4 regions of the Erwinia sp. 2186 genome follow, and region 1 is predicted to be linked to each of the others. Evidence: predicted binding sites of a transcription regulator. Region 1 holds the regulator's gene; each other region holds the start of a gene.
The links. Region 1 encodes Fur, which represses iron uptake genes when iron is present. Its sites were predicted from a motif close to ATAATAATGAGAACNACTATCAA; they were not measured.
Positions count from the first base shown of each region.

Region 2: ftnA (non-heme ferritin) is a predicted target of Fur. The motif match lies at 2,914-2,936, and genes of this name have one in related genera.
Region 3: fhuF (siderophore-iron reductase FhuF) is a predicted target of Fur. The motif match lies at 4,172-4,194, and genes of this name have one in related genera.
Region 4: ACXKZG_RS06465 (Nramp family divalent metal transporter) is a predicted target of Fur. The motif match lies at 2,000-2,022, and genes of this name have one in related genera.

Region 1 covers NZ_CM173824.1:3,444,167-3,450,140, forward strand. The annotation lists gene seqA (replication initiation negative regulator SeqA) at 1-294, opposite strand, end outside; gene ybfF (esterase) at 545-1,309, shown strand; gene ybfE (LexA regulated protein) at 1,457-1,738, shown strand; gene fldA (flavodoxin FldA) at 1,889-2,419, shown strand; gene fur (ferric iron uptake transcriptional regulator) at 2,781-3,224, shown strand; gene ACXKZG_RS16020 (beta-N-acetylhexosaminidase) at 3,285-5,939, opposite strand.
Region 2 covers NZ_CM173824.1:788,659-794,632, reverse strand. The annotation lists gene ACXKZG_RS03655 (P-loop nucleotide/nucleoside kinase family protein) at 138-731, opposite strand; gene ACXKZG_RS03650 (tagatose-bisphosphate aldolase) at 724-1,665, opposite strand; gene ACXKZG_RS03645 (sugar-binding transcriptional regulator) at 1,934-2,833, shown strand; gene ftnA (non-heme ferritin) at 3,123-3,632, shown strand; gene ACXKZG_RS03635 (c-type cytochrome) at 3,716-5,017, opposite strand; gene ACXKZG_RS03630 (GMC family oxidoreductase) at 5,033-5,974, opposite strand, start outside.
Region 3 covers NZ_CM173824.1:4,179,874-4,185,847, reverse strand. The annotation lists gene ACXKZG_RS19525 (PepSY-associated TM helix domain-containing protein) at 1-749, opposite strand, end outside; gene ACXKZG_RS19520 (DUF2946 domain-containing protein) at 832-1,260, opposite strand; gene ACXKZG_RS19515 (MFS transporter) at 1,531-2,760, shown strand; gene ACXKZG_RS19510 (YbaK/EbsC family protein) at 2,810-3,277, opposite strand; gene fhuF (siderophore-iron reductase FhuF) at 3,350-4,138, opposite strand; gene ACXKZG_RS19500 (GGDEF domain-containing protein) at 4,625-5,725, opposite strand.
Region 4 covers NZ_CM173824.1:1,405,322-1,411,295, forward strand. The annotation lists gene ACXKZG_RS06455 (NtaA/DmoA family FMN-dependent monooxygenase) at 1-444, shown strand, start outside; gene ACXKZG_RS06460 (NupC/NupG family nucleoside CNT transporter) at 503-1,693, opposite strand; gene ACXKZG_RS06465 (Nramp family divalent metal transporter) at 2,058-3,296, shown strand; gene ACXKZG_RS06470 (DUF2502 domain-containing protein) at 3,361-3,720, opposite strand; gene mgrA (L-glyceraldehyde 3-phosphate reductase) at 3,876-4,865, opposite strand; gene ACXKZG_RS06480 (alpha-keto acid decarboxylase family protein) at 5,070-5,974, shown strand, end outside.

The DNA.
Region 1 (5,974 bases):
CAAGATGAGCATAAAACGGTTAACCGCTTTCTTCTGCTCAGCATATTCGTCAGACAGCAGCAGCTCACGCACCGCGCGAACGCGGTCCTGAGGGCGGGATTCCACCTTCACTGGCGCCGCGTCTTTCGCGACGCTCACGGCAGTAGATGCCGTTACCGCTGCGGTAGCAGGCGCTTTTTGCCCGGCCGTAAATTTAAGCATACGACGCAAAATGTCAGAGGCGCTTTCACCAATATGCTGAGTGTGACTGGCGATATAACGGTAGAGCTCTTCGTCGACTTCAATAGTTTTCATCTTGATCCAGTACAATTTATTGCTGATAAGAGCCGGTCTGTACGCTGCCTGAACAAGCCGCACAGGATCGTTCCAGCTCTAACACGAGGATTATAAAGTTAAATCCTGCCGGGGTGTAGCGCCAGCCCCTGATACCAGTAAAAGTCAGAATATGCCGCAAAAAGATTGGCGGGCGCTTTCTGGCCGTCACGGCAGGAAAAAGTGAATCTATGATACCCTAACCCCTCGTTTCAACAGTAAGAACTTTGTTATGAAATTGAATACCCGCTTGCTATCTGAACAATCCGCCCGCCCTGAGGTTCCCGTGGTGTTAATCCACGGCCTTTTTGGCAGCCTTGATAATTTGTCCGTGTTGGCGCGAGGGTTAAAGGACGATCGCCAGCTGGTGCAGATCGACCTGAGAAACCACGGTTTATCGCCTCGCGATGACCAGATGGATTATCAGGCGATGGCCCGCGATGTACTGGAAACGCTGGATGACGAAGGGATTGACCGGGTCGCGGTCATCGGACATTCGATGGGCGGAAAAGTGGCGATGGCGTTAACCGCGCTGGCGCCAGAACGCATCGAGCAGCTGGTGGTTATCGATATGGCACCGGTCGCTTATCCGACTCGCCATCACGATACGATTTTTGCGGCGCTGAAGGCGGTCACCGCAGCGGGCATTACGCAACGCAGCGATGCCGCAGCGCTGATGCGTGAAACGATAGAAGAAGAAGGCGTGATTCAGTTTCTGCTGAAATCCTTCCAGCAAGGGGAATGGCGGTTTAACGTGCCGGTGCTGTGGCAGTGCTACGATCGGATTATTGGCTGGCAGCCGGTTCCGGCCTGGGAGCATCCCGCGCTGTTTATTCGCGGCGAACGTTCGCCCTACCTGGCCGATGAATATCGTGACGCCCTGCTGGCGCAGTTCCCCAAAGCCCGTGCGCATGTGGTCAACGGTGCCGGTCACTGGGTCCATGCCGAGAAACCTGATGCTGTTTTGCGCGCAATACGCCGTTTTTTTGCGCTGTAAAAACAATTATATCCTGAGATGGCTAAATCATTGTCGTCATGACTTTCGCTGGGGTATGATGGCGCGCTAAAAATTTGTCGCTGCACGAATTTCAGCCGACATCAGGCCTGAACCATCAGAACTCCAGCCTTTCAGTATCACGATTCTATGGCAAAAGAAAACACGGACCGCACCACGATCGATCTGTTCGCAGATGACCGTCGCCCGGGACGACCAAAAACCAATCCGCTGACGCGTGATGAGCAGCTGCGTATCAACAAACGCAACCAGCTTAAGCGCGATAAAGTGCGCGGGCTGAAGCGCGTTGAACTGAAAATGAACAGTGACGCGGTTGATGCTCTGAACCAGCTTGCCGAGCAGCGTAATATGAGCCGCAGCGAGCTGATTGAAGAAATGGTCATGGCGCAGTTGGCCGATCAGGACCGCTGAACAGGCGCTTTCAGCACCCCCCGGTGAAGCACAAAGCGACAAAAGCAGGCGGATTACTCATTTATCCCCCTGTAGCTGTCTGCTATCATTGCCGGTATCTGTAATAAGCAGCCTTTACCCTATCAATACGTTTCAAGAGGTTAGTAAGTCATGGCAATCGTAGGCATTTTCTTTGGCAGCGATACGGGCAATACAGAAAACATTGCAAAAGTGATCCAGAAGCAGCTCGGTAAAGAGGTGGCTGAAGTTCATGATATCGCTAAAAGCAGCAAAGAAGACCTTGAAGCCTTTGATATTCTGCTGCTCGGTATCCCAACCTGGTACTACGGCGAAGCGCAGTGCGACTGGGATGATTTCTTCCCGACGTTGGAAGAAATTGATTTCAACGGCAAGCTCGTTGCGCTGTTCGGCTGTGGCGATCAGGAAGATTACGCTGAGTACTTCTGTGACGCGATGGGCACCATCCGCGACATTATCGAGCCTAAAGGCGCGGTGATCGTCGGTCACTGGCCAACTGAAGGCTACCATTTTGAAGCCTCGAAAGGGCTGGCGGATGATAAGCACTTCCTCGGTCTGGCTATTGACGAAGATCGTCAGCCAGAACTCACCAGTGAGCGCACCGAGCAGTGGGTCAAACAGATTTATGACGAGCTCCAGCTGAAAGAAATCCTGGAAGCGTAATCAGACCGGCCTGATTGGGAGGTATCTCACATCAGGCCAGTGGTTTTTCCTATAGAAGTAATAGACACATTTTTGTAACTTTCATCTGCAAATCTGTAAAATATCGCCATCGGTCACCCGCTTTCTCAGCGCCTTTCGCTCTAATAGCGACTATGATGAGGCAGAGCGAAATGTCAGCCCAACCGCTTGCTCTCACGGACGTAACGACTCTTCTCCTTACCTCCCTTGATTGAGATGCATCGCCAGTGGTGTTCATTTCGAAATATCAGTTCTATAATGAGACGTTTGGCTTTTCGCGACGACCGATGTTCAGGGCTTTTCAGCCACAAAGTGACTAGCAAAGTAACAGGACAATATCCGCATGACTGACAATAACACCGCATTAAAGAAGGCCGGCCTGAAAGTCACGCTTCCACGACTTAAAATTCTGGAAGTACTTCAGGAACCTGAGGGCCATCACGTCAGTGCGGAAGACTTGTACAAGCGTCTGATTGACATGGGCGAAGAGATTGGTCTGGCGACGGTTTACCGCGTTCTTAACCAATTTGATGATGCCGGGATCGTTACCCGTCATAATTTCGAAGGTGGTAAATCCGTTTTCGAACTGACTCAGCAGCATCACCACGATCATCTGATTTGCCTGGATTGTGGCAAGGTGATCGAGTTCCGTGATGAAAACATCGAAGCTCGCCAGCGTGATATCGCCACGCGCCACGGCATCAAACTCAGTAACCACAGCCTGTACCTTTACGGTCACTGCTCAACCGGTGACTGCCGTGAAGATGAGACGCTGCACGACAAGTAATCTACACTAACAGCAAAAAACCGGTGATCCTTCACCGGTTTTTTTTTGCCTGTCGCCCCGTTACAGCGCTTCCGTCCGGCTGACGCGCAGACCATCAGGACTGCGCGTACGCAGCAATACCTTACCGGCCACCGCCGGCGGTTGATCCGCCTGCCAATGCTGCCAGGTTGTCCCCTCGTCCAGGCTGTACTCAACGGTTAAGCCAGGTAGCTCGGTATTGACCACCAGCTTACCGTCCTGCACCACCCCACCGGGCACCGGCAAGCGATAGGCAATGCCGGCTTTATCCAGTTTTGCCAATTCACGTTGCCCCAGAAGGTTGGCAAACCGCTGCCAGTCCTTCAGCTGAGCCTGCTGGTCTACCAGGCGGGTTTTGCCGCCGGTATACTCTTTGCCGGCTTTATAATCCTGCTCCCAGGCTGCGCGGTGCCAGGCGCGTTCCGCCACGGACAAAATGCGCGGGAAAAGCTTGTACTCCACCTGCGCGTCGGTACGGGTGGTTTCACTCCACAGTTGAGCGGAGATGCCGTGAGCGCCAGGCCAGGGCTTGTCAGATTTAGCCGTGAAAGGTTTGCCGTCGCGATCGACGGAAGTCTCGGCGTTTTGTGGCAAGTTATCCGGCGCGAAGTGGAAAATTTTCCGTTCATCGGTAAAGCGCGTTCCCCAGTAGTATCCCCGCTCCAGCGGATTCACCTCGGCAGGAAAATCGAGATACAGGTAATCCGGATTGGAGACGATCACTTCATAACCTTTGCCTGCCCAGTCATTGGCAGAATCAAAACCGCCCCAAAACAGTGTGTCCCAGAAGTTGACCGCAACCCTGTCCGTTGCAAAGGCTTTGGCATTTTTAGCGTCTTTAATACCATCCTGCCAGGCCTGCATTTTGCCGATACCGTGTGCCTTAACCTGCTTGCTGACGTTAAGGGCAAAGTCGCTCGGCAGATGATCCAGGTCTTCGATCTTTCCTTCTTCAATCATCGTCTGGCAGACCTGGGATTTTGCCCACGGCTTATCTTGCTGGCTTAAGTCCAGTAAACCGGTGCCTTCAACGGGTGTGTTCTTATCCGAATAGCCGGATCCTAAGCGAATGTTTTTGGCTTCATCTCCGCCGAAATGCCAGGTCTTCAGCGGCTGTCCGGCAGCTTTATGCATCGCCTGGATTTCACCTATCACCTTGTCGGTAAAGCGTAACGAGGAGCTCAGGCACGGATTGAGATAGCTGGTGCGATCGTAAAGCTGCACGGAGGTGGTGTTGGAATTGTCGCTGGGATCGAGCAGGCGGAATTCATTGGCTTCTTTTTCCTTACCGGCATTGAACAAGCGATCGTAACGCGCTTCCATCGAGATTACCGCTGCCCGGGCGTGGGCCGGCATATCGATTTCCGGGATGACCTGAATACCGCGCGCATCAGCATACTTCACAATATCGATATACTGCTGACGGCTGAAATGACCGCTGCCACTGTTATCACTGTTTGGTCCCGATCCTAACTGTGGCAGCAAACAGCGCTTCTCTTCGAGATCGTGACAACGCTTGCTGCCAATCTCCGTTAACTCCGGCAGGCCTGGAATTTCAATACGCCAGCCTTCATCGTCGGTCAGATGGAAATGGAAAACGTTGAGTTTCCACGCCGCCATCTGGTCCAGCAAGCGCAGTACCACCTCTTTGCTGTGGAAGTTGCGCGCCACATCAAGGAACACCGCACGGTATTGGAAACGCGGCGCATCGCTGGCCTTTAACGTCGCCACGTTCAGGCTGCCATCGGCCGGGATCAGCGACAGGATCGACTGTAAACCGTAGAACACGCCGCTCTGGTCATAACCCACCACTTCAGCCTTGTCCTTGCCAATATTCAGCGTGTATCCCCCCGGAACGGCCAGCTTTTTATCGAACGCTTTTTGGCTCACCCGAGTGGTAATCGGGTATCCATTGGGCTGCGCTTTGATTCCCATCAACGCAAAACGCTGCTGTATGGCTTCGGCTTTCTCTGCCGACAGGCTTGCCAGTTCCAGCGTCACCCCAGCAGAGAGATCCGCGTCATCAGAGAACACCGAAACCTTCAACGGGGTGGGAAGGATTTGCCCACGTAAAGTGGACGCGGCCATCGGGGCGACATCGCTGTTTTTAGTAAAGCGGCCCTGGGCATCCATCAACAGGTTCTTATCATCTGCGATGCGCTTCCACTGAGCGCCAAAAGGCTCCACAAAATCGGTCAGTATCTCGGTATCCGTGCTGACGAGGATTTTCGGCGTGGCATCGCCAGAGGTCGCATACCAACGCGGCATCACATCGGTAATAAACAGCTGCCAGTATTCATTCACGATCGGGATCTCGATGGTTTCGCCCGCCGCAATGCCTTTGAATTTGTCTGTCGGCTCCAGGCGGGTTAAATCCCCGACAATATGCACCATGCGAAACTGATCGCTTTCGACCTTCAGCGTTTCATGCACGTTAGACATATAAATTGCCCAGTCTTTGCTGTCGATGGCGGGGCCCGGATTGGTGAAGCTAATGGTTGCGCGGTTACAGGAGGCCCAGTCAGCGCCCAGTCCGGCGCAATCCACGCCATGCTGGGCGGCAAGATTGTCCGTCACTTTGTACTTCACGCCAAACTGGCTGATTTGATCGACTAACTGCTGGTTGGCGGCTGCTCCACCACTGGCTAACGCAGATATCAGCGCAACCGATATCAGACTGGCTCTGAACTTTTTCATCCTTTATTCCTTGTCCGTAGGTAAGTCGTTTTTCT
Region 2 (5,974 bases), 2.3 Mb from region 1:
AAAAATAATTTAGCCTAAAAAGAGATTGAAAAATAAAGCAATAAGATCACGCTGGTAATTTAATAAAAACCAGTGACGTTTCATTTAAAATAAATGATATTGAGATCGTTCCTGCCATTAATTCCGGCGGAAAGTTATCAGATATAATTAACTGTGGTTAAAACCTCTCTGGTCCAGGCAATAATATTTTCATTGTTGATAACCTTGGTCTGGTCGGCAATATAAACCGGACTTAACTGCATCGGCCCGGCGCGTTCAGCCAGCGCAATCAGTTCAGGAATATATTCGGCACCGGGATGACCGGGTAAACGATCGCCCAACCGGGCCGCATAACGCTGCGCCGCCAGTTCGCCGGGAAGCTGACACCAGATTTCGGCCAGGGATCTGACGTTCGCCTGCTGTAAGTAATTCACCAGACTCTCTTTGGGTTGGAAGCCAAACCACGCATCAACAATAAAGGTGCAGCCTTGTGGCGCTGCGGCAATCACAGACCAAATGGCCTGATAGCTGGCAATGCCCAGCCGACGATTAAGCGGACGATCCAGCTGGTCGAACTGCTGCATAAACGGTTCTTTAATGCCGTCCACCGACAATACGGGCCAGCCGGTTGCCTGCGATAAAGCCCGCGCGATGCTGCTTTTTCCCGAAGCGGGGATGCCGTTAACCATCACGACGCGTTTACCGGCGTTGACCGGGTCGGCGTGGCTGGCGGTTGCCCTTCCATCAGACATGATTGACCTGCTCCTCGCTTTTCACTTCCGCCGTGGTGGCGGTAAAATATTTCCCGATAACCGCCTGAATCTCCCGCAGTCTTGGCACCGCTAAGGTTTCCAGCTTTTCACGGGTGACCGTGCGGTCCAGCGAGATGCAATCTTTCCATAATGCACGGCCTGCAATCACACCGGAAGCCCCATTACTCATGGCATCGGCCACCTGCCCGAGGAAGGTTGCGTGGTCAACACCGGCGGAGAGCACGGCCCACGGCACATCGCCGGAAATTTCAGTGATGGCGGCACAGGCGGCAGGCGATCCCGGATAGGGAATTTTCAGCACTTTCGCACCGCAATCCAGCGACAGTTTGGTGCCTTCATAGATAAGCGCAGGAACCTTGCTTTTATAGTCCGCATCGCTCTCGCCTTCTAACTGATAGGTAAGGAACTCGACCACCAGCAGCAGATCTTCTTTGCTGAAGTCTTCGATACAGTGGCGGAGAATAGTGAGGTTATGGTCGTTGGCCTCCGGACGATCGGCACGCAGGTAGACCATGATTTTGCCACCGTTGCCGCCCAGCTCACGCACGCGGCGGGCGTTGATGCCTTCCACCAGACGTGAATTGCGGTAGCCTTCGGCGGTGGTATCCCAGCCTGAGGCATCCAGCCCAATCAGCAGCGCGGTGTCGCGGGCAATGATGCCGTCATCCACCAAATCGGGGACCGCACAGACCGGATCCACCAGCACACAGGAGGCCTGGCTGGCCAGATACTGGGTGATATCCGCCTTGATGCGACCGAGCTGCTGTTCGGAAATGGCTTTCTGCTGATCCGGGTCGGATGAGAGCAGGCTGCGCATTGCGCCACGTTGATCGCAGGCAATGACCAGCATTGCGCCGTTGCTGCCGCAAATCTGTTGATAACCACGCAGTTCTGACGTTGACATATGTGACATTATTTTTGTCTCCTGGACAGTTTTTCAGTTTTAGAACACGGTTACAGCCTCATTTTTCAGTGTGCGACTTCATACCCGATCCCCCTGGAGCATCAGTGCTGATGCGGCGTCCTGTCAGGGTTTTTGCCGGGTATACGCATTGCAATTTGTGGGGTGTTGCGCAATAATCCTTCAATCGATGAACTGAGTGTAATACATTGCAGAAAGGAATTTCAAGCTGAAAGAACCTCTTTTACAAGACGCCGCGACAACGCGGGCGATGATGCATATGGTGGCAAAGTTGCACTATCAGTCAGACATGGCTCAGGTGGACATTGCTAAAAAACTGGGCGTATCGACCGCCACCATCTCGCGGCTGCTGAACAAAGCCCGCGCGGCGGGGATCGTGCGGATCGAGGTGGTGGAACTGACGTCGCCTGAAGAGATCACCGCCGATCTTATCCAGCGGCTGGGGCTGAAAAGCGCCGCTGTGGTGGAGCCACCGCCGACCAATATCCTCGGCTCGCTGGCCACGCCGCTGGCGGGCTTGCTGCAGCAGGCCGATCTGGCGGCCGGTTCGGTGATCGGCATTGGCTGGGGTCGTGCGGTGCGGGAAGTGACCATGGGCGGCCTGCCGAAAATTCCTGGCGTGATGACGGTAGCGATGAACGGCGGGATGCAGCAGGCGGCGGCGCATTTTCAGATCAATGAATTTGTCCGTCAGGCGGCGGAACAGATGGGCGGCGTGCCGCATTTCCTGCATGCGCCCTACCTGACCTCGCCGATGTTGCGTGAGGCATTTCTGGCTGATGCCGGCGTGCAGCAAATTATTTCACTGTGGGATAACCTCGACGTGGCGATTGTCGGCGTCGGCTTAACCCATCATCTGCCGGCCCCGTCAGAAACCACCACCGCCACCGCCAACGAGCAGGCGCTCAGCCAGGCGGCGGGCGACGTGCTGCGGCATTACGTGACCGAAAGCGGTGAGATCCTGCACTGGGAAGGCGAAGAGCGGATGATCGCCGCCTCCACCGCCCAGCTGCGCAATACCACGCTGAGTATTGGCGTGGCGGCCACGCCGGAAAAAGCGGCTGGCATCATTGGCGCGGTGCGCTCCGGGATGATCAACGCGCTGGTGACCGATGTCACCACCGCCCAGGCAATCCTCGACCGCTTAATGGTGGAGTGATAATAATTCCCCCTGATTTATTCGGGGGCGTTATTTTTAGCAGCACGTTATGCGTTTTTCAGAATTATCTTTCCGCGCAAATAACAATAAGAATGGTTATCAAAACCATTTGGAAAATTGAATAATTGGTATTAATGCGCGAATAGTTATCACTTAACTATCATAATGTTACGAACACCAAATAATAAGATAAAATCCGCAACTAACGGTTTTTATTTAGGCAACATGCGTGCATAATTGCGCCCAATGACACTTCTAATAATATCCCATCATCGCTAATGGAGCCTTTATGCTGACTGCCGACATGACCGCCAAACTGAACGATCAATTAAACCTGGAGTTCTACTCTGCCAATCTGTACCTGCAGATGAGCGCCTGGTGTGCTGACAAAGGGTTTGAAGGGGCTGCGGCCTTTATGCGTGAACACTCCGTTGAAGAGATGCAGCATATGCAGCGTCTGTTTAACTACCTGAGCGACACCGGCGCGATGCCGGTACTGGGCAGCATTGCGGCTCCGCCGGTGACCTTTAACTCGCTGAACGAAGTGCTGGAGCAGGCTTACGAGCACGAGAAGCTGATCACCGGCAAAATCAACGAGCTGGCGCACGCGTCAATGACCACTCAGGACTACTCGACCTTTAACTTCCTGCAGTGGTACGTTTCCGAGCAGCACGAAGAAGAGAAGCTGTTCAAATCCGTACTGGATAAACTGGCGCTGGTTGGCACCGGTGGACAGGGCATGTTCTTCGTTGATAAAGATCTGATGAAAATGAGCACCACCAGCAACCCACAGGCTTAAGCCGGGTCAGTCCGGGCGCGATAGCCCAAGTTAAAAAAAACGCCTGACAGCATTTGTCAGGCGTTTTGCTTTTCAGCGGCAGGTTATTGCTGCGGCTGCTGCTGCTTGTCCGGATCCTTGCGCTCCACGGTCGACACCGTTTTACGCAGCGCCTTCACCTGCTCGGGTTTCACCGCCGGCGCATTATTCCCCCAACTGCTGCGAACAAAGGTCGACAGATCCGCCACCTGGCGATCGTCCAGACGCCAGCCGAAGTCCGGCATGGTTAATCCGGTCACCGCCTGGTGCGTTACCGCCGCTTTGCCCCCGCGCAGGACAATGCTTATCAGTGACGACGGATCGTCGCTTAAGATCGCCGGGTTGTGTGCCAGCGCCGGGAAGGTTTTACTGTAGCCTTTACCGTCGGTGCGGTGACAGGCGGCGCAGTTATCCATATACACCTGCGCTCCCGGTTTGCTCATATCCCCTGTTACCAGCGCTGCCTGGGTACGGCTGTCGGGTTCGGGTGCCACGGCTTTTGGATTCGACGATTTCAGGCTTTTCAGGTACACCGCCATCGCATTCAGATCCCGATCGCTCAAGTGCTGCGTGCTGTGCTCAATCACGTCGGTCATCGATCCGAACGCGGCGCTGTTTGCCGTCCAGCCGGTTTGCAGGAAGCTGACGATATCCTGCTGCGACCAGCTGCCAATGCCGGCGTGCACGTTGCCGGTCAGGTCCGGCGCGTGCCAGCCTTCCAGCGTGCCGCCGGTCAGGTAAGCCGAATCCTTCTGGTCCAATGCTTTTTCCTGGAAACCGATGCCGCGCGGCGTATGGCAGGTGCCGCAGTGCTCCAGCCCCTGAACCAGATAAGCGCCGCGGTTCCATTCTGCAGTCTGACTGCTGTCCGGCTGATAACGACTGTCGTCCTGGAACGCCCAGTTCCACACCGTTAACGGCCAGCGCATGCTTAACGGCCAGGGAATATCGCTGTCGCGGTCGGCCTGATGCACGGCCGGCACTTCGTTCATAAAGTAGTCGTACAGCGCGTGCATATCCTCATCAGTGATCTTCGCGAATGCGGTGTAAGGCATCGCCGGATACAACCGGTGTCCGTCTTTCGCCACGCCGCCACGCACCGCGTTGGCAAAGTCGTCATAACTGTAATCGCCGATGCCGGTTTGCTTATCCGGGGTGATGTTGGTGGAATAAATTGCGCCTACCGGGGTGACCATCTTCAGCCCACCGGCAAAATTCGCGCCGCCCGCCGAGGTGTGGCACGCCGCGCAGTCACCGGCCTGTGCCAGATAATGCCCTTTGCTCACCGGCGCGTCTGTCGCCGATGCTGACGCGGAAGCCAGACCGGCAAACAGCAAAGACGCTAACCATCCAGAATGCTTGATCATCTTTTTTCTTCCCTGTTAAGCCTGAACCAGCGGTCCGGGATTGGCCAGATACTGCGTACGAATGGCATTGGCCGCAAACAGCGCGGTTGCCCCCACGATCCCGGTCGGGTTATAGGCCAGGTTCTGCGGGAAGCAGCAGGCGCCCAGCACAAACACGTTCGGCACATCCCAGCTTTGCAGGTACTTATTCACCACGCTGTTTCTCGGGTTATCGCCCATGATCGCGCCACCGGTGGTGTGCGTGGACTGGTACGGACGCACGTCGTAATGTGCGTTCATGCCCATAAAACTGACCTCGTAATGATCGGGTGCCATCGCCTTAACGATGCCTTCGGCTTTGTCCTTGATAAAGTTGGTCATCTTCAGTTCGTTCTGTTGCCAGTCGAAGGTCATCCGCAGCAGCGGCTGGCCATGAACATCGCGATAGGTCGGGTCAAGGTCGAGATAACACTGCTTGTACGGCATCACCGAACCGGACGATCCGACGCCCATCGCGTGCAGATAGTTATCCTTAATCGACTGCTTCCAGCCCGATCCCCAACGCGGCGCGTTTTTCGGCGTGCTCATTTGCTGAATAGGACGGCCGCCGGTGGTGGTGGCCGAGATGGTCGCGCCGCCAATGAATCCCAGGCTGCTGTGGTCGAAATTCTCGGCGTTGAAGTCGTCCATAAACACGCTGGTTGCGCCGGTTGCGGCAAACGGATTGAAGATTTTTTCTTTGTTGTAGAACAGCTTGATGCCGCCGTTCATCTGGTAGGCGTAGTTCTTGCCGACCACCCCTTCGCCGGTGATCGGGTCGTAAGGCTTGCCGATTTTCGACAGCAGCAGCAGACGCACGTTATTCAGCTGGAAAGTGCTCAGCACCACAATCGATGCAGGCTGCTCCACTTCCTGGCCCTGCGCATCGATATAGGTCACGCCGGTGGCTTTTTTGCCGCTGGAGTCGGTGTTCACCCG
Region 3 (5,974 bases), 740 kb from region 1:
GTCAGCCAGCCAAAGTGGGCACGCATCGACGAGATATTGTCGCCCGCCCAGCGCGACCAGGTCAGGCCGGTGGCCGAGAAGAAGATCAATCCCAGCAGCAGCGCCACGCCCAGCGTGCTGTGCCAGTAGCGGCTTCGCAGCAGGCTTTGTCCGCGAGAACGGCGGCCTTTTTTGATCCGGCCCGGCGCCCTGCTGGTGGCCCACAGCAGCAGTCCGCCTAATGATGCCACCCATAACCAACTGGCGGCCAGCTCGCTGTAGTTCCGGCCAACGTCGCCCAACAGCAGATTCTGATGCAGATAATCCAGCCAGGTGCGCAGCGGCAGCACGCCGCTGGTGCCATAAACGTTCAGCATGCCGCGTACTTCTAAGGTCTGAGGATCGACGAATACCGCGGTGGTGGCACTGCCGCCGTCAGGCGTGGTGAACATCACCCGCGTGGTTTCCCCGGCAGCGGGCGCCGGACGCAGGGCGGTAATTTTCGCCTGTGGGCCAATAAACGACTCAGCGACCCGAACCTGATCGGCAAGAGAGCGTTCCGGCCCCTGGCTGTCGGTAAACAGCTGATGTGCGTAGAGCGCGTTTTCCAACTGCGGCGTCATCACGTACAGCGCGCCGGTGAAGGCTGCGACGAAGATAAACGGACCGATAAACAGCCCGATATAGAAATGCAGACGACGCAGTAATGGCAGCAGGGCGCTGCGCGATTGTTCGGCGCGTGCAGACTGCGCCAGGATTTTTTCTGACATGATATTTTTCCATCCGCCTGTTTCCAGGCATGAGCAGGTGCCTGCCGCTATAACGACAGGATATTTTTAGTGTTTAACCGGCTCAGTAAGCGGGTGGGGCGCGGGGATGGAAAAACTGCGGAATAAACCGTGCCACAGCGGGGCGGAACGGCGGCGAATCGGGAAGCCTGGCGGCCTGAAGTGAAGACCACAAAACAGGGAAGTTGGTCAAATCTAACGGCAGGTGTGCCAGTAACACGCAGTAGCCGCAGGCGCTGTCATCCATCATCGACATCGGATGGTGCTGCATCATGCGGGCATGTTCAAGCGGCGACATCGTGGCCATGTTCATGCCGTCCATCGGCATCTCATCATGCATCGCCATGTCATGATCCATGGCCATTCCCGGCATCATCATCGAATCACGCGCAGCATCACTCACCAGGGATTTGGAAATCACCGGAGCAATAAACAGCAGCAAAATGGCCACCACCGCCAGCCAGGCCGCAAAGCGGTTGGGCGAACGGTGCATCTGAATCAGCGACAAGCCTTGAATATCCTGGTCAAAAATCCACGGCGGGAGTGTAGCAAATAAACAATTAGTGCCGAAGCATTAACATCGCGGCAGCACCTTACCCCTGCTAACTATCAGGCGGGTAATGAAGTGTTACGCCGGTTTACAGCTTGAATCTTGCGCTGACAAAGACGCGAAGATCGCTATTTACTTACATGCTATAAACAAATAGTTAACATTTCTTGACCCGATATCCGGGCCTTGGCCGCAGCAAGACAGGATAACCCTATGTTCAACTGGACTTCGACCCAGCGCAATGTGGCTTTCGCCAGCTTTGCCAGCTGGACGCTGGACGCGTTCGACTTTTTTATACTGGTCTTCGTGTTGAGTGATATTGCTACCAACTTCCACACCGAAATTTCGCACGTCTCGCTGGCGATCATGCTGACGCTGGCGGTGCGACCGATTGGCGCGCTGCTGTTTGGCCGCCTGGCCGAACGGTTTGGTCGTCGACCGATTCTGATGGTCAACATCCTGATGTTCTCGATTTTCGAATTGCTGTCCGCCTGGTCTCCGACCCTCGGCACCTTCCTCGCCTTCCGGGTGATCTACGGTATTGCGATGGGCGGCGTCTGGGGCGTGGCCTCATCCCTGGCGATGGAAACCATTCCTGACCGCTCGCGCGGGCTGATGTCGGGGATCTTCCAGGCGGGTTATCCCTGTGGCTATTTGCTGGCATCGATTATTTTCGGCCTGTTCTATGCCTCCGTCGGCTGGCGCGGCATGTTCCTGATCGGCGCGCTGCCGGTGCTGCTGCTGCCGTTTATCTATTTCAAAGTCCCTGAGTCGCCGGTGTGGCTGGCGGCACGGGAACGTAAAGAGAGCACCGCGCTGATGCCGGTGCTGCGCAGCCACTGGAAGCTGTGTGTCTATCTGGTACTGCTGATGGCCTGCTTCAACTTCTTCAGCCACGGCACGCAGGATCTCTATCCCACCTTCCTGAAGGTACAGCACGGCTTCGATCCGCATACCGTCAGCATCATCGCTATCTGCTACAACATCGCCGCGATGCTCGGTGGCGTGTTCTTTGGCACGCTGTCAGAGAAAATTGGCCGTAAGAAAGCGATGATGATTGCTGCCTGCCTCGCGCTGCCGGTGATCCCGCTGTGGGCATTCTCGACCGGTTCGGTGATGATCGGGCTGGGCGCGTTCCTGATGCAGTTTATGGTGCAGGGCGCATGGGGCGTGGTGCCAACCTACCTGACCGAGCTGGTGCCGGCCAATACCCGCGCGGTGCTGCCAGGCTTCGTTTATCAGCTGGGTAACCTGATTGCGTCAGTCAATGCCACGCTGCAATCCTCGATAGCGGAAGCGCATGGCAACAACTATGGCCTGGCGATGGCGATTGTCGCCGGCACCGTGGCGGTGTTGATCTGTGTGTTGGTGGCTTTCGGCAGGGAAACGCGCGGGGTGGAGATATCGTCTTCACCCGGCAAGGTGAGCGAACAGTCCCGCTAGGGGAGTAAGCGAAAAGGGCGGTTCTCAGAGCCGCCCTTTTTTGTTGCCGTCAGGCAGGGATCTCGCAGACGTCGACCCATTTGGCGTCGGTCAGTTGCGCCAGCATCTCGGGCGAAATACGCACGGCGCTGTTAATCGATCCGGCTGCAGGCAGCACTTCTTCATAACGCTTCAGCGAGATATCGCACAGGATCTGTAAAGGGGTTTCCAGCCCGAACGGGCAGACGCCGCCGACCGGATGACCGGTCCAGTTCACCACTTCATCGGTGCTGAGCATGCGCGCTTTGGCACCCAGCGTCGCTTTCAGCTTACGGTTATCCAGGCGGGCATCGCCGCGAGTCACAATTAATACCACCCGATCTTTCACCTTCAGCGACAAGGTTTTGGCAATCTGGCCAGGCTCCACATGGTGTGCCCGTGCCGCCAGAGCGACCGTTGCCGTGCTCTCGGCCAGCTCGATAATGCCAATATCAGGGGCGCGCTCGGCAAAGAACTGCCGTACAGACTCCAGGCTCATGCTTTTCTCCCACATAACGAAGCGCATAAAGTTGCCACAGAGCAGACTGACTGTAAACGGGAAGGCGTTAATTTAGCTTAGCGTGCAGTTTCCGCAGCGCTCAACTTCCGGCAGGCGATAGCGCTGGCAGCAGGTACGTCGCTGCATTTCACCGTCACGCGGGAGCATGGTGCGATAGAAAGGGTTGTCGGAACCGTCCAGCAGGGTTTTGCTGAAGAAGAAGGCGTGTTCGAGTTCGGCGTGCAGGGATTTGCCCAGCAGAGGGGCCAGTTCACCGAGGAACCAGTGCACGGCGAAGCCGGTGTTGCTCCAGATAAGCTTGCCGTTGATATCACCGTGCTGCTCAATGGCGCGCACCGCCGGGATCAGATGCTGTTGGATCAGGCGATCCATACGACGTTGTGGGCTAAGGAAACGGGCTTCTTCATCTTCGCGCACGTCAAACCAGAAGGTTGCCGGGCGGCCGGTTTCATGGAACTCAACGTGACAATGCTCGGGTGAGCAGTCCAGCGGGCGGTTTTCAATCAGCAGTGCCATCATCATCGGCGGCAGCACCAGGCCGAAATACCACTGCGCCCAGAGCGATTGCAGCGGCTTGTTTTCGCGTTCCATCTCGCCATGCTCACGGTAGATATAGTCACCGTACTGCGCGTTAAGGCGGGCGAAATTCTCCGGTGTCGACCAGCGGTCCAGCGTCATGCTGCTGGCGGGCGCTTCTTCCCCCAACTTCACGCTATCCAGGAAATAAGCACGGTGTTCACTGAACAAGGCGCGCAGCGAAGACGCCAGCGAACGATTGCTCTGCAAAAAGATCAGCGGATGTGAACCATACTCAACTGCCTGACGGACGATGGTGGCCATGGGATTTCCAGCGTAAACCGAATACAAAAACAAATGATAATCGTTCTTGATTCTATCTGAGGCCATACGCACAAACAAGCAGCAAATTGTGCGCCGGGCCTGAAAGGGAATTGATAAGAAATCTGGCTGAATTTTGATCGCATTGGCCATAATAACAGCAGGGATTAGGCTGAAGGTTAGCAGGCAGGCGTTATTGACGGCTTTATAGCAACTTATTCCATAGCCGCGACGTTTCCCGGCACTGTAGAGTTAATTCCAATTATAGGGAATAACAATGGCTGGGTTATTTCCTGTTATCACCTTCGCCGAAGAATGCATTATTGCCATTTTTTATTAACAACAATTTTTCATTCATCGGCTTAATGAATAGGGAATAAAATCGCCGGTCATTATGCCAAATAAACCCGTCAGGCCTGGGATTTGTATTAAGGAGAGCGATAAATTAATTCAACGTATTGGCCCGGACGTCCGGGCCAGTTAAAAATATCACATTGCATCTGCGGGGTGGGTAAGCGGACTTTTCGTTATGTCTTCAAAGGAGAGGATCGTATTACGTCCACGGCCTTTTGCCAGATAAAGTGCGCGGTCGGCATTGGCCAGCGCCGCATCGAAATCCTCTTCGATTAAGGGCGCAAACCCGGCGCTGATGGTGACGTGCGTGGCGACCCGGTCATTAAACAGATGCGGGATCTCCAGATTCAGCACGTACTGGCGGATGCGCTCCGACAGTTTGCGGGCAATCGACTCATTGACGTTGGTCAGCAGCACCAGAAACTCTTCGCCGCCATAGCGGGTCACAATGTCCCTTGAACGCACCGCATCCCGTATCGCCACCGAGACGCGCGCCAGCGCCTGATCGCCCATCGCATGGCCGTAGTTGTCGTTGTAGGCCTTGAAGTTATCGATATCCAGCAGCAGCACGAAGTGGCTGCCCGCGTGGTTCTCGAGGATGTTCTCCAGCCGGTTTTTCAGCCCACGGCGATTGTACAGCCCGGTCAACGGATCGAGCATGCTGAGGTCGCTGTAGGTCTCTTTCTCTTCATACAGCTGCCGCATCAGGCGCAGGGTAAAGTTGTCCCGGCGGCGCTGCATCAGGTGGTGCAAGGTAAAGCCAATCAGCGGCAGCGCAATGGTAAACAGGATCAGCAGCGTGTTCTGCCCGTGGTCCAGCACCAACACCGCGACGGAAGGCGGAGCCGTATGCAGGCAAAATGCCAGCAGATGGTCGCCCAGCGCGATGGCACTGATAAAAAACACGCTAATCAGACTGATTACTAAAAAGCTGCCGTCGAAATAAAATACCCTTTCGTACTTATCGTAAATTTGCCACGTCCACAGCAAACCGGTAATTACCGCGACCAGATTTAATATCGGAAATTTCCCTGACGGCTTTAAAAGCATCCACGCGATGATCACCGCACAAAATAGTGCGATGGCAACCGTGGGAATTGAAAACTGAACCTGTCCCAGTTTCCCTTTAGTGCTACATAAACAAAATAAAGACGTTGCTGTGTTTAAAAAGAGAAAGAGCATCAGCGACAGCCGATGCTTGCTGTTAAGCAATTCATCATAGCTTTGTAATTTCATTATTTTCTACTCGTGACTGCAATGAATAAACCCGCACCATTAACCTAAATTGGCGGACTACATTCGCGCGTGGAATAGTTTCTTTCTGTTATTATTTGGAATTTCTTAATAGTGAACCTGGCCAATTTACCACTTAACATTCTGAGTGTCATCAGCGCGGGCAAAGTTTCAACAGCGGCACGGTAAATTATGCTGCAAAGTGATAAATATTCTTATATGCTATTGGTAATCATTATCATTTGAAAGGGT
Region 4 (5,974 bases), 2.0 Mb from region 1:
CTGGATGAACTGGTCAATCCGTTAGCCGGGTTGAGCTTTATGTCTGCCAGCATGAATTACGATTTGTCCCAGCATGATGAAAACGACATATTCCCGGATATCTTCGACAAAATCAGCGGCAGCAAAGGGCGCTTTGAGTACGTGATTTCTCAGGCAAGGAAAGAGGGGAAAACGCTGGCCGAAGTGGCGAAAGCCTATGCGGCCAGCGCCTCATTTAAGGTGATTGCCGGCACGCCAGAACAGATTGCCAGCGAGATGATTGCCTGGGTAGAGGCCAAAGCCTGCGACGGTTTCGTGCTGATGCCCGCTGATATGCCGGCCTCGTTGAATAATTTTGCTGAACGGGTCATCCCGGAACTGCAAAAGCGCGGTGCCTTCAGGCAGGGCTATCAGGGAACCACGTTGCGCGACCATCTGGATTTACCGCTGGTCACGCCTCGCTGAACGACGAGTAAAAAAAAGGCGAACCCATCACAGGTTCGCCTTTTTTCGTTCTGGCGTGTTACCAGGCCAGCACTAATCCTGCAATGGAAGCAGAGAGCACGCTCACCAGCGTTGAGCCGTACAGCAGTTTCAGGCCGAAGCGGGAAACCACGTTACCTTGCTCTTCGTGCAGGCCTTTGATCGCGCCTGCCACAATCCCGATAGACGAGAAGTTCGCAAAAGAGACCAGGAACACGGAGAGGATGCCGACGCCGCGTGGTGACAGTTCAGCCGCCACTTTTTGCAGATCCATCATCGCCACAAACTCGTTAGACACCAGTTTGGTTGCCATGATGCTACCCACTTTCAGCGCTTCACCTGCCGGCACGCCCATCACCCAGGCAAACGGGTAGAAGACGTAACCCAGCACACCCTGGAAGCTGATGCCGAAGACGAAATCGAACAGGGCGTTAATCGCTGAAATCAGCGCAATAAAGCCAATCAGCATCGCCGCGACGATCACCGCAACTTTGAAACCGGCCAGGATGTATTCACCCAGCATCTCAAAGAAGCTCTGCCCTTTGTGCAGAGCGCCCAGCGTCAGTTCTTCTTCGCTGTCGACGCTGTATGGGTTGATGATCGACAGCACGATAAAGGTGCTGAACATGTTCAGTACCAGCGCGGCCACCACGTATTTCGGATCAATCATGGTCATGTACGCGCCCACAATTGACATTGATACGGTAGACATCGCCGTTGCCGCCATGGTGTACATGCGGCGCTGAGACATTTTTCCGAGGATATCTTTGTAGGCAATGAAGTTCTCTGACTGACCTAAAATCAGCGAGCTCACGGCGTTAAAAGATTCCAGCTTGCCCATGCCGTTGATTTTTGACAGCACGGTACCGATGGCGCGAATAACAATCGGCAGGATACGGAAGTGCTGCAAAATCCCGATCAGTGCAGAGATAAACACGATAGGGCAGAGAACATTGAGCCAGAAGAATGCCAGGCCTTTATCACTCATGTTGCCGAAAACGAAATTAGTCCCTTGTGCTGCATAGCTCAGCAATTTGTCGAACAGACCCGCAAACCCTTTAACGAAGCCAAGACCCACTTCAGAGTTAAGGAAGAACCACGCAAGCAGCACTTCGATAACCAGAAGCTGTATAATAAAACGTACGCGGATGTTTTTCCGATCGGTGCTAACCAGTAAGGCCAGCACGGCTACCATCACCAGCGCCAAAGCAAAATGAAAAATGCCTGACATGTGTGCTCCATTTTTGAAGGATGTTATATTTCGCTGCACATTCTATGTAACAAGAAACTGAAAAACGAGATCTAGAACACAATATAACAATTACCTATCACCCTTCCCGACAGAATCCCCTGATTGATCACATCCTGATACTGTTTAAAAAAACACCCCACGCATCGGAAGGTTAAGCTTTTACCGGCGCACGAAAAGTGATTGCTCATTTTTTAGCTATGGAGTAGTTTGAAATCAAGGTATAGCCTTTGCTATATTTCTTAGTACTGGCTATCAGAGCGATATGCAAAACCCACTCAAATGCGCTTGATAATCATTATCATTTAAAAGACAATGATCTCTTCAGGTGTTTAGGGGACTAACTATGTTTGAAGGCCGCACAGTAGAACAAACGGTTCGCGGATCGCGCAAAATCAAATTTGCGTTGATGGGCCCTGCGTTTATCGCGGCTATCGGTTATATCGATCCCGGCAATTTTGCCACCAATATTCAGGCCGGCGCCTCTTATGGCTATACGCTGCTGTGGGTGGTGGTGTGGGCCAACATTATGGCGATGGTGATCCAGCTGATGTCTGCCAAACTCGGCATCGCTACCGGGAAAAACCTCGCTGAACATATCCGCGATCGTTTCCCGCGTCCTGCCGTCTGGTTTTACTGGGTGCAGGCTGAAATTATTGCCATGGCGACCGACCTGGCGGAATTCATCGGGGCGGCGATTGGCTTCAAGCTGATTTTCGGCGTCAGTCTGCTGCAGGGCGCGGTGCTCACCGGCGTGGTCACCTTCCTGATCCTGATGCTGCAAAACCACGGTAAAAAGCCGCTGGAACTGGTGATTGGTGGCCTGCTGCTGTTTGTCGCGGCGGCTTACGTCATCGAACTGTTCTTCTCACAGCCGAAGATTACCGATCTGATGCAGGGACTGGCCGTGCCTTCGCTGCCAACCGCCGATGCGGTGTTACTGGCGGCGGGCGTGCTGGGCGCGACAATTATGCCGCACGTGATCTATCTGCACTCCTCGTTAACGCAAAATCCCGACGGCGGCTCGCGTGAACAGCGCTACTCGTCAACCAAACTGGATGTGGCGATTGCGATGACCATTGCCGGCTTCGTCAATCTGGCGATGATGGCCACGGCGGCGGCCGCGTTCCACTTTAGCGGTCATACCGGCATTGCCGATCTGGATCAGGCTTACCTGACGCTGGATCCGCTGCTGGGTCGCGCAGCGGCGCTGGTGTTTGGTCTGAGCCTGCTGGCTGCCGGACTCTCTTCCACCGTGGTGGGCACCATGGCCGGGCAGGTGGTGATGCAGGGCTTCGTCCATATTCACATTCCGATTCTGGTGCGCCGCGTGGTGACCATGCTGCCTTCCTTTATCGTGATCCTTGCCGGATGGGAGCCGACACGTATCCTGGTGATGAGTCAGGTACTGCTGAGCTTCGGTATCGCGCTGGCGTTAATCCCGCTGCTGACCTTTACCGGCAACCGCGAGCTGATGGGCGATATGGTGAACTCACGCCCGATGCAGCTGGCAGGCAAGGTGATTGTGTTGGTGGTGGTGGCGCTGAATCTGTATCTGCTGGTGGCGATGGCCATGGGGTTGTAAGCCGACTTCATTACTGCGCAGCCGATAAAAAAGCCGACCTTAACAGGTCGGCTTTTTTGATCGCTTAATGGCGATGATCGTGGTCGTGATGACGCTCTCTTTCATGATGACGGTATTCGCGATGACGTTCGCGATCGTGCCATCTGCGTTCCCGCTCCCATTCGTGACGACGGCGCATCTCTTCATGCCTGCGCCACTGCTCGTGTCGCCACCAGCGGCCTTCATCATAACGGTAGTTGCTGCGCCAGTAGTGCCCATCGCGCCAGCGGCCGCCGTCCCAGTAATTACCGCGCGGATCGCGGTCACCAATATGTAACGAGACGCCAGGAGCTAAGGTGATATTTGCGTTGTCAGCCTGCGCTGTGTGCATTGCCAACGGGGATAAACTTGCCACTAAGGTGGCAACAAGTAATAAACGTTTCATTGGATCTCCTTATCAACGGCTCACCTGCTCCGCTGTGCAGCCAAGATTATAAAGAGTTTGTTGCCGTTTCGCCTGGGGGATTCCGAAAAACTGCCTGCCGGGGAGATTTGAGATTTATCTGGAGCGATCCCGCCGCAGGGCGCGGCGGGACGGGTTTAGCCGAGAATGCTGCTGATTTTTTGCAGTTCAGCCTGGCTGAAATCACGCTTCTGCAGCATGCCAACCGCATCATCAATCTGGCTGGTTTTACTGGCACCAATCAGCACCGAGGTCACGCGGTTTTCCCGCAGCACCCAGGCCAGCGCCATCTGAGACAGTTTCTGCCCACGCTCCTGCGCCATCGCGTTCAGCTGACGCACCTTCTCCATTTTCTCCGGGGTCAACTGGTCGCCGCTGAGGAACTGGCTGCCGCTGGCCGCGCGCGAATCTTCCGGGATACCGTTCAGGTAGCGGTCGGTCAACACGCCGCCAGCCAATGGGGAGAAGGCAATGCTGCCGACGCCTTCTTTTATCAACACGTCCAGCAGACCGTTATCTGGCGCACGCTCGAACATCGAGTATTTCGGCTGGTGGATCAGACATGGCGTGCCGAGCTGCTTGAGGATGCCAATGGCTTCTGCCGCCAGTTCAGCCGGATAGTTGGACAGCGCGATATACAGCGCCTTGCCCTGACGCACAATGTGGTCCAGTGCGCCCATCGTCTCTTCCAGCGGCGTTTCAGGATCTGGACGGTGGTGATAGAAGATATCGACGTAATCGAGTCCCATCCGCTTCAGGCTCTGGTTCAGGCTGGCAATCAGATATTTACGCGAACCCCAGTCACCATAAGGGCCGTCCCACATGGTGTAACCCGCTTTGGACGAAATGATCAGCTCATCACGGTACGGCGCAAAGTCTTCCCGCAGGATGCGGCCAAAGTTTTCTTCAGCTGAACCCGGTGGTGGACCGTAGTTGTTAGCCAGATCGAAATGAGTGATACCGTTATCAAATGCATGGCGCAGCAGCTGACGGCTGTTATCCACGCGGGTGCTGTCGCCGAAGTTATGCCATAAGCCTAACGAAATTGCCGGTAGCTTGAGGCCACTCCGTCCGCTGCGGTGATAGGTCATTTTCTGATAACGTTCTGCATCTGCCTGATAAACCATGAATAAATCCTGTTCAGTAGAGGTCGGTTTCCGGGAAAGCATAGCAGTGTATACGGTTACACCGAACCGGTTCGCGCGGTAGATCGCAACTTGAGGATAATTCCGAGGCGTAACGACAGCTTGCCACTGCGGCAGCCTGCCACTGTGCTGCGCATTGAAAAATATCGCTAATACTTTGCTGAGGACAACTGTGGAGAAAGAGCTATGCAAAGTCTTACCGTTGGGGAGTACCTGCTGTCGCGTTTATGGGAAGCCGGGATTGGGCATCTGTTCGGCGTGCCGGGTGACTACAATTTGCAGTTTCTCGATGATGTTATTACCAGCAGCGAGATTGGTTGGGTTGGCTGCGCCAATGAGTTAAATGCCGCCTACGCGGCCGATGGCTATGCGCGCTGCCACGGCGCGGCGGCGTTACTGACCACCTTTGGCGTCGGTGAGCTGAGTGCGTTAAACGGCGTGGCAGGGAGCTATGCCGAATACTTGCCGGTTATTCATATTGTCGGTGCGCCTGCAACGGCCGCCGCCCGCGAAGGTCTGCTGCTGCACCACACGCTGGGTGACGGTGACTATCGCCACTTTATGCGCATGTCGCAGGAGGTGACGGTCGCCCAGACAATATTAACGCCAGAGAACGCCGTGGAAGAGATCGACCGCCTGCTGATCGCCGCCTTACATGAACGCCGTCCGGTCTACCTTTACTTAGCAACCGATGTGGCGGTGGCAAAAATCACCCCAGCCGCCACGTCATTGGCGACAGAACGGCCCTGCGATGCGGCGACCGTCGCCGCCTTTGCTGATGCGGCCGACCAACTGCTGGCGGGGGCAAAAAACGTCGCCATGCTGGCGGACTTCCTCGCCGACCGGGCGCAGCAGCAGGGCAAGCTTAAACAGTTGTTAACCGATGCGCCGATGCCGTTTGCCACCTTATTGATGGGTAAGGGCGTGCTCCCCGAGCAGCATACCGGTTTTGCCGGAACCTATGCCGGTGCTGCCAGTGCCGGTCACACCCAGCAAATTATTGAGCAGGCCGACGTGCTGATTACCGTGGGCGTGCTCTATACCGACACCATCACCGCCGGATTCACGCAAAATATCGACAGCGGCAAAAC